2 linked regions of the Symmachiella macrocystis genome follow. The protein of the gene in region 1 binds, or shares a complex with, the protein of each later gene. Links are inferred from orthologs where the notes say so. Each region holds a gene or a part of one and is shown on either strand. Other genes may lie near its edges.

What was found.
Region 2: the proteins of fliG (region 1) and fliM are in contact, whole or in part, in a crystal structure (PDB 4QRM), measured with the Thermotoga maritima proteins. The link is inferred for Symmachiella macrocystis from one-to-one orthologs. Residues at the interface, in WP_004082903.1 of Thermotoga maritima: Phe122, Ser125, Glu126, His127, Pro128, Gln129, Thr130, Val133, Glu157, Arg161, Leu164, Leu165, Arg167, Ser169, Glu171, Val172, Glu175, Ile176, Asn179, Lys182; in WP_004081085.1 of Thermotoga maritima: Tyr124, Leu127, Asp128, Ile130, Met131, Gly132, Gly133, Pro134, Glu136, Pro139, Arg141, Thr144, Glu145, Ile146, Glu147, Ser149, Ile150, Lys153.

Annotation. Positions count from the first base shown.
Region 1 is NZ_SJPP01000001.1:2,153,711-2,160,230, reverse strand. Bases 2,059-4,865 are described here. They hold fliG (flagellar motor switch protein FliG), read left to right. Parts: upstream 2,059-2,855; coding sequence 2,856-3,875; downstream 3,876-4,865. Other genes in these bases: CA54_RS08425 (FliI/YscN family ATPase), read left to right, coding at 4,759-4,865; CA54_RS08430 (FliH/SctL family protein), read left to right, coding at 3,955-4,671; CA54_RS08440 (hypothetical protein), read left to right, coding at 2,059-2,797. Outside these bases: CA54_RS08455 (flagellar basal body rod protein FlgB), read left to right, coding at 1-287; flagellar basal body rod protein FlgC, read left to right, coding at 313-720; CA54_RS08445 (flagellar hook-basal body complex protein FliE), read left to right, coding at 783-1,115; more of CA54_RS08440, read left to right, coding at 1,184-2,058; more of CA54_RS08425, read left to right, coding at 4,866-6,114; flagellar export protein FliJ, read left to right, coding at 6,201-6,520. UniProt on the Bacillus subtilis protein: One of the proteins that forms a switch complex that is proposed to be located at the base of the basal body.
Region 2 is NZ_SJPP01000001.1:4,128,889-4,135,533, reverse strand. Bases 2,283-5,214 are described here. They hold fliM (flagellar motor switch protein FliM), read left to right. Parts: upstream 2,283-3,188; coding sequence 3,189-4,241; downstream 4,242-5,214. Other genes in these bases: infC (translation initiation factor IF-3), read left to right, coding at 4,548-5,078; CA54_RS16155 (glutamate-5-semialdehyde dehydrogenase), read left to right, coding at 2,283-3,145. Outside these bases: CA54_RS16175 (FmdB family zinc ribbon protein), read left to right, coding at 1-92; CA54_RS16170 (DNA gyrase inhibitor YacG), read left to right, coding at 253-474; CA54_RS16165 (hypothetical protein), read left to right, coding at 481-822; CA54_RS16160 (Uma2 family endonuclease), read right to left, coding at 874-1,515; more of CA54_RS16155, read left to right, coding at 1,862-2,282; rpmI (50S ribosomal protein L35), read left to right, coding at 5,538-5,738; rplT (50S ribosomal protein L20), read left to right, coding at 5,947-6,309; pheS (phenylalanine--tRNA ligase subunit alpha), read left to right, coding at 6,469-6,645. UniProt on the Bacillus subtilis protein: One of the proteins that forms a switch complex that is proposed to be located at the base of the basal body.

The sequences.
Region 1 (6,520 bases):
AACCCAAACAATCCCAAAGCCAATACCCGATGCCTCCTTTTCCCTCTCCGGGGCTTGCGGGCGGCGGCCAAACCACACAACCCGACATGGCTGAGTTGTTCACACCGGAAATCTTCGAGGCGGTCCAAGCCTCACCCTATAACTTGACCTTTCAAGACGGCAACAATCGCAGCATCGAAGAAGAAGCGATGGAGATGACTAAAAACGGGATGCTGCAAAGTTACGCGATCGAATTCATTAATGCTCAAATGGCCTTGTTACAGCAAGTGATTTCCGAACGGGTCTAACACTTTTTTTCTTAACGGCAAAACCATGTTCAAAACACTCGACATCAGCACCAGCGGCTTGACCGCCCAGCGGCAATGGATGAATACCATTGCCGGCAATATCGCCAACGTGAACACAACTCGCGAACCTGATGGCGGCTCGTATCAGCGGCGGTACGTCAACTTCAGTGCCGACACATCACAAAGTGACGGGATGACCCGCGGTGTGCCGGTGTCCTACGAAGTCAAACTGGATGAATCGCCGCCACGAATGGTCTACGATCCCGGCCATCCCGACGCGAACAAGGAAACCGGTATGGTGGCGTATCCCGCGTTTGATATCGTGACCGAATTCGTCAACGCCATCGCCGCCAGTCGTGCGTACGAAGCGAATATCTCGGCTGTGGAAATGTCCAAAACCATGTTCAACAAATCGCTGGAGATCCTGGCTTAGTTGCAAGGCCTTGATTCATTTCTAACGCTTCATCCAACCACCCCTTTTAATTGAAACAGACGATGCCCGGTTCCATTGGTGGATTTCAATCGAACTTGTTTCCGGCCATGCCGAAAATGCCGCACGCGCCCATTGGGGGCGCTGTCGGCGGCGCAGCCGGTGCCGATGCGCCGCAGGTTAATTTTCAAGAAGCTTTATTGAATTCCATCAACCAGGTCGGCATGCAGGAAAAGCAAGCCTATGCGGCCATTGAGTCGTCGCTCGTCAGTGATGAGGACACTCAGGTCCACGCCATGATGGCTATGAAAAAAGCGGAATTGGCGTTCCGTACGATGATCCAAATTCGCAACAAGATGGTCGACGCCTACAACGAAATCAAGGACATGCGGTTTTAACCGCTGATAAAAAACCGCAGTTGTTCTCACTCGCTCTTCTCTTCACCTAGAAAACTTCAATAAACGCCATGGACGGCATTCAAAACATATTCAAACAGATCGGCGATCTGTGGCAGTCCTTTAGCCCCAGCCAAAAAGGAACGTACACGATGATCGTGGCGCTGCTGATCGCGGCGCCGCTGATCTATTCCTACAAAGGCTCGGGGTCGGATCACGTGCCGTTATTCCCCGGGATCGCTCTGAAACCGCACGAGCTGCAATCGGTGCACAGAGCGATGGTTTCCACCGGTTTGTCGGGCTGGGATCTGGAAGGCATCGATATCGTCGTCCCCAAGGGGCGCGAAGCGGAATTTTCCAAAGCACTCGCAGGGCAGGGCGGGCTTCCGCCGGAAATCTCGGATATTGTCATCAACGTGTTGCAGGATGAAAGCCCCTGGTCGTCGGGGGATGCACGCAAAGAAAAAACCGAAGAGGGCCGCAAAAAACAGGTCCGCCAACAAATTCTCAACATGGATGGTGTCCACGAGGCCACGGTAAACTGGCCGCCAAAGGAACGCCAACGACATTTCGGTCCGAGTAAATCCCGTACCGGAATCGTCTCGGTGCGGATGGCGGGGGACCGCGAGTTGATGCCTCACGAACGCAAGTCAATGCAAGTCTTGGTTGCCGGTACGGTCGGTATTAGTCCCGACAGCGTTTCCGTGATCAACTTGGGCACAAATCGCGCATACAATCCTCAGGACATTGACTCCAACGATATGTATTTCCAACGCCGCAACGAAGAAGAATCGTTGCTGCAGGAAAAAATTCAAAGCGCGCTGAGCTTCATTCGCGGTGTGGTGGTGACCGTTGCCGTCAAACTGGAAAAAGAAGAAGCCACGACGGAACGCACCGTTTCTTATGACGCCAAGCCGATCGTGATCGAACAAACGACGTTGTCCAAAACGGAGAATTCTCGCGAGAACAAACGGAGTGACCAACCGGGCGTCGTGGGCAATACACCTCTCGAAGTTCGTGCCACCGCGAAACCGGCGCAGGAGCGGGAATTTCAACTCGATGAATCCCAGAAGAACAGCATCACTGGTGGCAAGGAATCGTACGGTGTGATTCAAGGTCTGCGACCAGTCTCCTCGACCGCCACGATTACCATTCCCGAAAGCTATTATCGAGAGCGCTTGGCAGATGACGGTATCCTTGCCCCGGGATCTGAGGCTTCGGAGGAAGATAAGGCGGCGTATCAAGCCAAGGTCACGGCTGAAGAAACAAAAATTAAACCGCGCGTGACGGAATTGGTCTCTAAGCTGGTGACCGCTCCTCCCAGTGAAGACCCGACATCGTTGGTGACCGTGATCCGTGCGCCGTGGTCGTCTCCTGAAGTGGTGGAAGGACCGGGAATCATGGATACCGCAGGCGGGATGGTGAATTCCTACGGCCGTAGTGTTGGCTTGGGCCTATTCGCATTGGCGGCGTTGTTTATGCTCAATCGCAGCATGAAAGCCGTACCACCCGCGCCGGAACCGGATATTGAGGCCATTTTGAATCCTCCCAAACCGGATGAACCAGAAGAACCGGTTCGCGAGGTGGAAGTCCTGCCCCCCTCGCGTCGAGATGATGTGCAACTTCTTGTCAAAGACAATCCCGAGATGGCTGCGGCAGTCCTGAACAAATGGCTCTCCAGCTAATCCGTAAACTGAACTGGTCATTCTCGCCTCTCCATTTCCAATTCGGCGTTTCACCAATATGCATCCCACTAGCGAATCACACAATAAAAAAATCCGCAAGGCGGCCGTGCTCCTACTGAGCCTGGATCGGGCGATGTCGGCTGAGATTATGAGCCAACTCACCAAGGACGGAATCGAACAGGTTGCGTTGGAAATCGCGCGACTGGACGACGTCACCCAAGAGGAACAAGAAGCCGTCCTGGAGGAGTTCTATCTGCAAGGACGAGCGCGGCGGCATATTGAATCCGGCGGCATTGAACACGCTTATGCTTTACTCGAACAGTCGATGGGAAAAGACGAGGCGTCTGAAATCATTGATTCCTTGCGGCAATCCATGAGTTCGGTGCCGTTTGGCTTTATGCATAAGGTCTCGGCGGAGAATGTGATCACCTTCATTATCGAAGAACATCCCCAGACGATTGCCCTCATCATGTCGCACTTGCCATCGGGCTTGGCTGCCGAAGTGCTGGGGCGACTGCCCTCGGATAAGCAGTTGGATGTTGTTCGCCGCGTTGCCACGATGGAACAAACCAGCCCAGAAGTGATTCGTGACGTGGAAAGCAGCTTGCACGCCCGGATGCGAACGATGTTTAGCCAATCGATGGAAAAAGCGGGCGGAGTCGGATCGGTTGCACAAATTCTTAACGTTACGGATCGCATGACCAACAAAGGCATCCTCGAAAATCTCGAACAGGACAATCCCGATTTGGTCGACGAGATCAAACGACTGATGTTCGTGTTTGATGACATTCTCAAACTCGACGACAAATCCGTGCAATCGCTGCTCAAGGAAGTGGACAACAGCCAATGGGCATTGGCACTCAAAGGCGCTTCGGAGGACCTCAAAGGAAAAATCATGGGCAACCTGTCGCAACGGGCTGCTGCCATGCTGCAAGAAGAAATGGACTATTTAGGTCCCGTCAAACTCAGCGACGTCGAAGCCATGCAACAACAAATTGTCGACACAGTGCGCCGTTTGGAAGACAGCGGCGAAATTACCGTCGCCTCCGGAAACGAAGCGGAACAACTCATTACGTAAGGCCTCTCCAATCACCGACTGCACGTGGCAAACTTTCTGTTTTCCACTTCAAACATATTAGCAAAGACACCTCGACCCTATGCCGGCCACACAACCCTCTCGGCTACTTAAAGCCCACGACGCGCGCAACATCGGCTCAAAGGTCGCGTTCAATTACGAAGACTTGCGCCAACGCTGCGATCAGTACATCGAACAGATTAGCGCACAGGCAAAGCAGATTTTGCTCGACGCGCGCGGTGAAGCCGAACAATTGCGTGCCGAAGCCCAGGAGCAAGGGCACGCACAGGGACTGTCCGCCGGGCACGAAGAAGGGCTCAAAGACCAGCAAAAGGCGATCGCCGATAAAGCGGACGAACTGTCGACCCAACGATTAGATGCAGCCTTACCCGTAATACAAGCCGCCGTAGATGCGCTCAACACCGAACGCAATCGTTGGTTGACCACTTGGCAGAACACGGCCATTCAACTCAGTGTGGCAATCGCCGAAAAACTACTGCATGCGGAATTGCAGCAGCGTCCAGAACTCGTGCAAGAGACCATCCGCGAGGCGCTGGAACTAGCGGCTGGTAATCCACAAATCAAACTTCGCTTGAATCCCGATGACGCGGACCACCTGGGCGACTGGTGCGACGAACTAGTGGCGACCGTTTCCACCGCAGGAACGGCCGAAATTGTCGCTGATCCACACGTCACCACGGGAGGCTGTGTGGTGGATACCAAGCATGGCCAAGTCGACGCGCGCCTCGAAACTAAACTCGCCCGCATTGCTCAGGAATTGTTAGACGACAGCGTCTAAACAAACAGCATTGAACGCGCCTTCCCCGGCAGCAGCGGGGAATATTTTTCCGGCCCCCAGCCACTCCCCACCGAAGAAGTCACCATCATGCTTGCACTGGAAGAACAAATTCAACGCATCTTGCCGGTCGGGTTGTCCGGCAGTGTGACGAAGATCGTCGGGTTGACGGTTGCCGTCAGCGACTTTCCGGCTCCGTTGGGATCGGTCTGTAAAATTGCCACCGAAAGTGGCCGCAGCGTTGAGGTCGAGGTCATCGGTTTTCAAGGCGAGCATACCTTGTTGTTACCGTACGACGAACTGACCGGCATCCGCCGCGGCAATCGCGTCACCATGGTACAGAGCGTTCCCGGCATTCGCGTCGGTGACCAATTACTTGGACGCGTGCTCGATGGTCGGGGACGGTTCATTGACTCCGGCGTCCCGGCCGCCTTACCGCATCGTGCGCCGATCCACGCTGAGGCGACTTCTCCCTTAAAGCGTCCGCGCATCGATACGCCTTTGGGAACCGGTGTGCGGGTGATCGATGGATTATTAACCGCCGGCAAAGGGCAACGGTTGGGGATCTTTGCCGGCAGTGGCGTAGGCAAAAGTGTGTTGATGGGACAAATGGCCCGCAACAGTACAGCGGACGTGAACGTGGTCGTCTTGGTGGGTGAGCGGGGACGAGAAGTCCGGGAATTTATTGAAAAGGATCTGGGACCCGAAGGACTCGCCCGTAGTGTGGTGATCGTCGCAACCAGCGATGCGCCGGCGCTACAACGCTTGCGGGCGGCGTTTGTTGGAACGGCGGTAGCGGAACACTTTCGAGATCAAGGAAAAGACGTCCTGTTGATGATGGACAGCGTGACCCGTTTCGCGCTAGCCCAACGAGAAATTGGACTAGCCGCTGGCGAACCTCCAGCGACGCGGGGTTATCCGCCGAGTGTTTTTGCCCTGTTGCCGCGACTGTTGGAGCGTAGCGGACGTAACGATCGGGGGAGCATTACCGGTTTTTACACTGTCTTGGTTGAAGCTGACGATGCCAATGAGCCGATCTCAGATACAGTACGCGGCATCCTTGACGGACACATCATGCTATCTCGAAAGCTGGCGCATCAGGCGCATTGGCCGGCGATCGATGTTTTGGCCAGTATCAGCCGGTCGATGCCCGACGTAACGACCGACCAGCATCGCGCTGCCTCTGATGGCTTGAAACAACTGCTAGCCGCCTACCGGGAATCTGAGGACCTCATCTCGATTGGAGCTTATCAATCCGGCTCGAACCAACAGGTCGACGTGAGTTTGAGAATGCGTGAGGCGATTCAACAGTTTTTGCAACAAGGAATGTCCGAATCTGCGGCCTTGGACAGCACGATCGAGCAGTTGTTGCAGTTGTCCCAAGTCCGTGAATCATTGCTGCAAAACAGTCCTGCCGGAGACGAAACACACGCGGCTTCGGCGTGACGACACGAAATTCAGTATTTAACCAACATCGCAAATTTAACAACCGGGCATTGTTCTCCCTACACAATTTGAGATAAGTCACGACCGTGCCGAAATTTCAGTTCAAACTTGAAACGTTGCTCAACATGCGTCTAGGCCGACGGGACCAATGCCGCCAAGCGTTGGCGTCAATCCTCAGCCACGATGCGGAGTTAGCAGCTGAAATGCAGCGCGTTGTGCAGCAACGTCTCGGGCAATTGCAGGAGCTGCGCGATCTGAATTCGTCACGCGACATGAACATCGACGCCACAGCGGCGCGGCGGTATTTTGCCGGACAACTGACCTCGGAAATCGCCGGCATCGAACATCAACAAAGCCTCGTTGCTGCGCAGATCGAAATCTGCCGTCAAACATTGGTCAAAGCTGA
Region 2 (6,645 bases), 2.0 Mb from region 1 along the record:
CGTCGCAGAAAAAAACTGAATCGAAGTCAAGCACATCCGACACAAAGGCCAGTTCTTCGGATTCGTCTGGAAGCAGCAAGTCGAGCGATTAAAGTCGGCACGAGTCGTAACGGGTGTTGTCCCCGGCAATCGCTCGTCACTCCCCCCCGTTTTGAAAACGCGCTTGACGCCGCACGATCGTTGCGGCGACAATTTTGGCGGGGAAGTCGTCTTGCCAGTATCCGCCGTTTTTGAATCCGGGAAATTCGTGCGATGATTCAACTCATGACTTGTCCGATCTGCAATAAAGCTGTCTCTGCCGTCGAAGCAGCTGAGTCCAAGACACTGCCGTTTTGCAGTCGGCGTTGCCAACAGATCGATTTTTTCCGTTGGACGGAGGGCCGGTATTCCATTGAAGAATCATTGGATGATCGGCCAGACATTGTCGAGAAACTCGCCGAAGAGTTTGACGAATTCGATGAGGCGGACGGTTAACTTGCTATGGCCAAATGCGATCAAGGGTACTTGTGCGAAGTCTGCGGCCAAGCCGTTCCCGGCATCACGGACAGCGATCTGTATCTGCGTTACGTGATTGGCCGGGTTGAAATCGCAGCGCTGCATCGCGAACCCGAACGTCATCTCCACTGCAATCCCGTGCTATCGCAGTTCATTGTCGACGACAAGTTCCCGCCGGTTTCGGTTGAGGGCGATTTCAGCAAACAATACATGGATGACGAAGCCCGCCGCCGCGAAGAGGAGTTGGTCACGCGCGGCTGGCAACGCTTGAAGGAAGTGGGCCGCTTGGGACTCAGCGTGCCGGAATATCCACTCCCGGGTCTCTAAGTCACGTAGCATGACGCGGCGACTTTTGAGATCTCGCAGCAACTGAATATTTCATTCGGCATAGATGCTGGAAACGGGCAATGTGAAACCGGGGAGCACGTCGCCGCCATCAAGACTTTCCTCGATGCCGACAATTTGTTCCTGATCGACCGCTGTGTAAACGCGGACCTGTTTCCGCAAATGGTCGACATACCACACGAGACCGACTCCGACCTCAAAATAATCGCGAAGTTTCTCCTGCATCTCCTCGGCCGTATTCCCTTTACTGATGACTTCGATCGCCAAATCAGGAACCAAAGTCGCCACAAGCGTGCGGGGGACTTTGCCGTCGGGAAGTTTATGCCGAGCAATGAAGGAGACATCGGGAATCCGGACTAAACCAGGCGCGAGCCGTAATATACCGTCCGCCCCCAATAAAATTCCGAGATTATTTTGTCGAATGAAATCGCCTAGGAACTGGCCAAGCAACATCGCAATATACGACTCATAGGTTCCCATAGTTTTCTCCAACAAGACGCCGTCGACCAATTCATACAGACGATTTTCGCGGTCATGGATGTCGACCACGTCCTCCTCGGTAGCTGGGTCGGAGTCGTGTGGGAGCCGGATTCGAGATAGCGGGATTGCGCCGTAGCGTGCCGCTAAGTCAACCGCGGTCCAGTCGGCGGCAATGGAGTCGACTGCGTGAGACATGGGGGCTTGTTCCCAAAAAAACAGCATTTCCTTGGTTTCTTCACCAATTATCCGCTGCGATCGGCTCCGGAACAAGTCCAAATGGGGACCACACCTATACACAATGAGGGAACCCATACAGCCATTTCTGTGTCTTTTCGGACGGAGTATTGTGCCTGCGCGGCGGCTGGACAGGCGCTAAGCCGCGTTGACAGAAAGTCGGAGTTTCTCGATACTCACTAATGAAGCAATCGAGGTCAATTTGCTAGGCCAGAAAGTGCTGATCGATGCACGCGTGGAAGGTCTCTGCGCAGGCTGATCTCAAAACGAACGTTTTAAGACAAGCGGAACTCGGGTGGAAACAGCGGTGAATGTAGCGACAACAGCAGAAATACCGGACTTAAAATCGTACACGCGCGAAGTCGCTGAACGTGCGCAACAAGCTGCGCGGGGTTTAGCGCTGGCGAGCGGGGGTCAAAAGGATAATTGGCTGCGCCGGTCAGCGGAGCTGATTCGTTCGCGCGGCGACGAGATTTTGGCCGCCAACGAACAGGACATTGCCCAGGCACCGGATTATGGACTGAATGCCGCGGCCGTTGACCGATTGCGACTCACGCCCGATCGATTAGAAGGAATTGCGACAGCACTTGAGGAAGTCGTTGCGTTGTCCAATCCGGTGGGGGAGGTCATCGACAGCAACATCCGCCCCAACGGGTTGGAGGTTCTCAAAGTCCGCGTTCCACTGGGAGTGGTCTTTTTCATCTATGAATCGCGGCCCAATGTCACAGTCGATGCAGCCGCGCTGTGCGTTAAAAGCGGCAATGCGGTGATTCTACGGGGAGGCAAAGAGGCCTTTCACAGCAACCAAGCTTTTTATGCAATTCTGCAAGAAGCGCTCGGCGATGTGGGATTGCCTGAGCAGGCTGTCCAACTCGTGGAAACGACCGACCGAGAAGCGGTGGGGCATTTTCTGCGGCAGAGCGACAAGATCTCCGTGACGATTCCACGTGGCGGCAAAGCACTGATCGAACGCGTCGCCGCCGAAGCGACAATGCCGGTCATTAAACACTACGATGGAAATTGCCACGTCTATGTGGACAGGGCAGCGGATTTGGATACAGCACTGCGTATCGTGATCAACAGCAAATGCCATCGCCCTGGCGTATGCAATGCGGCCGAAAGCCTGCTCGTACATCGCGATGTGGCGGAGACATTTCTGCCGCAAATGGCGGCAAAGTTCGCCGAGCAGAGCGTCGAAATGCGGTGTTGCGAACGTTCGTTACCGCTCATGCCGGGTGCGGTCCCGGCGACACGCGAAGATTTCGCCGATGAGTTTTTAGACCTGATTATTTCCATCAAGGTGGTCGATGACTTGCAGGCAGCCATCGATCATATCGAAGAGTTCAGTTCGCGGCATACCGAAGCGATCGTCACCAACGACTTGGCGGCGTCGCGACGTTTTTGCGCGGCGGTTGATTCGGCCGCGGTGATTGTGAATGCCAGCACGCGATTCAACGATGGTGGTCAATTCGGTTTGGGAGCCGAGATTGGCATCAGCACCGATAAATTTCATGCCCGCGGGCCGTGCGGCTTGCGGGAATTGACCAGTTATAAATACCTCGTGCAAGGCGCGGGGCAGATTCGAGAGTAAGGTACCCCTCGAATCGGTAGACGGCAATGGGTGGAGGCCAAGGATGGCAGACGTACTCAGCCAATCAGAAGTGGAATCGCTGTTATCGGCGCTGGATCCGGGTGTGCAGGTCCGTCAAAAGCGCGCGGATGATCCGAATTCCCAAGTCAGCATTTATGACTTCAAGCGTCCCGAACGCGTCAGCAAAGAGCAGATGCGGGGCTTTCAAGCGCTACACGAAGGTTTTGGTCGGGAATTCGGTGCTGCGCTGAGCGGGATGCTACGGACAATTGTGGAAGTCAAGCTGATCAGCGTCGACCAATTGACCTACAGCGAATTCGTTTACAGCTTAGAGAACCCGTCCTGCTTCAATTTGCTGACGGCCGAACCATTGGAAGGGCATATCATTCTTGATCTGAACCCGTCCATTGTGTTTCCGATCATTGATCGACTTTTGGGGGGCGGACGGGATTCGACACAAAAATTGCCGGGACGGCCGCTGACAGAAATCGAAGTACGACTTGCCAGCCGCATCACCAACTTGGCCATCGAAGCATTAAAAAACGCCTGGGCACGGATTTGCCAATTGGATCCGAAAATCAGCCAGGTGGAGAGCAATCCACAACTAGTGCAGATCGTGCCGCCCAACGAGGTCATCGTGTTGATCAGCTTCGAAATCACGATGGGTGAAATGCGGGGCATTATGAATTTGTGCATCCCGTTTAATACCATCGAACCGTTGGCCGGCAAATTTTCGTCCAATGCCTGGTCCACCTACACGCAAAAACAGGCCGATGCGCGGCAGTCGATGAACCTCGAATCGGGGGTCAACCACGCAAAAGTCAACCTGGTGGTTCGATTGGCAGAGACGCACTTAACCAACAGTGACCTACTGAATATGGCTGTCGGGGACGTTATTCCCACCGGCACCGAAAAATCGGAACCTTTGCAGGTCGACATCGAGGGCGTACCGAAGTTTTACGCGCAACCCGGCTCCTACAAAGGGTATACCGCCGTACAGATTGGGGAAGCGATCCGTGCGCCGGAGGATATCGTCGAGGAGAAACTGAAGAGTGTCGCAGCGACAAAACCACCGCAGGCACAAGCAGCGACATGAGTTTTAGCCACTGGCAGGGCTCAGGAGAGTCGTCCTACAGCGACATTTTTCTCCGGCAAGGCTCAAGATGTCGTGGGCAAGTCCTTGACGGAGTGAGGTTTAGGGGTCAAAATATCCTCAGAGTTGTACAATCGTTCTTGCTTGTCAGGTTGTTAAGAACGGTGCGGGTTTGGCGAATAGATCGTTAGAGACCGCATACGGGGTTGTGGCACCTGACAATTCAAGGAGTGTCGTAGACGCACATCCGGGCGTAGCGGCACGATAAAAGTTCAGACGTATTTTTTACCATGAGTTGCCTAGTTCAAACTGAAAAGGACACAAACTATCGACACAAGTCATCGACTCAACGATCAAATCCGCATTACACCAGTGCGGGTTGTGAGTCATACGGGGGAAATGCTAGGAATTATCCCCACAGCCGACGCACAGCAAGTTGCGTATGACGAAGGCCTGGACCTTGTAGAGGTTGCTCCGAACGAACGCCCTCCCGTTTGCCGCATCATGGACTACGGGAAGTTTAAGTACGAACAGAAAAAACGGCTGGCCAAAAACTCCAAGCAGCATCACGTTCAACTGAAGGAAATTCGGGTCCGCCCCAAAACGGGCGACCACGACATCGACTTCAAGGTCAAACGTGCACGCACGTTTTTGCAAGGACGCGACAAGGTCAAGGTGAACATCATTTTTCGCGGTCGCGAATTGGCGCACAAGGACCGAGGCATGGAGATCCTCAATGGCATTATCGAAAACTTGGACGATATTGCGAAGGTTGAGAAATTCCCCAGCATGGAAGGCCGGAACCAGATGAGCGCAATCTTGGCTCCGCGGGCGTCCTAACCCCCGGCGGAGACAAGCAATCGTTTCAAAACCGTCAGACGCGTCCCGCTGACACCGAACAGCAGGTAACCGGGACAAGCGCGACTGGGTTTTGAAACGGGTTCTAGTGCTCTGACAAACTCAAGATTTGGGGTGCCACTGGCTCCGCCAGTGCTTTGCAAGTACTTTCGAGATTTCGTTTTGCACTGGCAAAGCCAGTGGCACCCTAGCCAAGAATTCAACCGAGCCAAAACACTAGGTTTTTTGGCGACTCAGCAGTGAAATCCGGCGGTGGATCAGGCATTTGTGCCGATCAAGGGGATGACTGTGGGGTGATTTTCGGGGTCCAGCTAGAGATTCCTCGAGCGGCAAACGTTTTTTTTGCACGCGCAGGCTGGCTTTCCGAAACGGAAGTCCGCTATAATCCGCGACTTCTGAAGATATTCAAACCAATTTTTCATAGACTCTGGCGGCGGGATCATGCCCAAGCAGAAGACACATAAGGGAATTAAGAAGCGGTTCAAAGTGACCGCTACAGGGAAAGCCAAGCATCGCAAGGCTTTTCGTGGACATATCTTAGGGAAAAAGACCTCCAAGCGCAAAAGCGATTTGCGTCAGGATGGTGTGCTCGTCGGCGCAGAGGCGAAGCTGATTCAAGCCGCATTGCGGCCTAGCAGCTAACGACGCGCGTTTTTTCAGAATTGCCGTATTGGATTGTGGGCGGGCCACCTTGGTGGACAAGGCGCCAAGGCTCGCTCAGCCTTTTCAGCACAATACTGCTGGGCAATTCATGCTGGCTAATACAGATGATCTACGAGCCGGGACGCACTCCCGGTAATCCGCTCAAGTCACATTGCGGCACAATTTAGACAACAGGTAGTTTAGAGTCATGAGAGTTCGCAAAGGCGCCGCTCGTCGGCGTGCCAAAAAACGGTTATTCAAAGAGGCCCGCGGTAATTTCGGGGGCCGTAAAAACCTGACCCGTACGGTCAAGGAAACCCTCGTCCGCTCACGGGCATTTGCGTATCGCGATCGCCGCGTGCGGAAACGTGATATGCGCAGACTGTGGATCACGCGGATCACCGCTGCCTGCCGCAGTCGGGGCATGAGCTATTCCCGGTTTATCAATGGCTTGCTCAAAGCCGAGATTGCCCTGAACCGCAAATCGCTCAGCGAGTTGGCCATCCACCAGCCGCAGATTTTCGACGAACTGGTCGAACTGGCACAGGCGCAAGTCGCTGCTGCCGCTTAAACCGGCTGCCAGCTACTTGCTGGTCTCAATGCTTATTTGCCGAACACGCAATTCCTCGGTCCCCGCCGCCTGCAAAGACGCGCGGGGATCGATTTATTTCGGTACCATGATATCTCCCTCCGATTTCCGTAATCCTTCATCAAAACGGCCAAACCTCTGATGGAATCCGTCAAGCAGAAATTCGACGAGTACGCTCAGGAGGCAAAAGCTGCCATTGAAGCAGCTACTTCTTCCGAGGAGTTGGAAAAAATCAGGGTCGAGTTTCTCGGTGCTAAAAAAGGCCGGCTGCGCGATCTGCAATCGCTGTTAGGCCAAGCCACGCCTGAAGAACGCCCA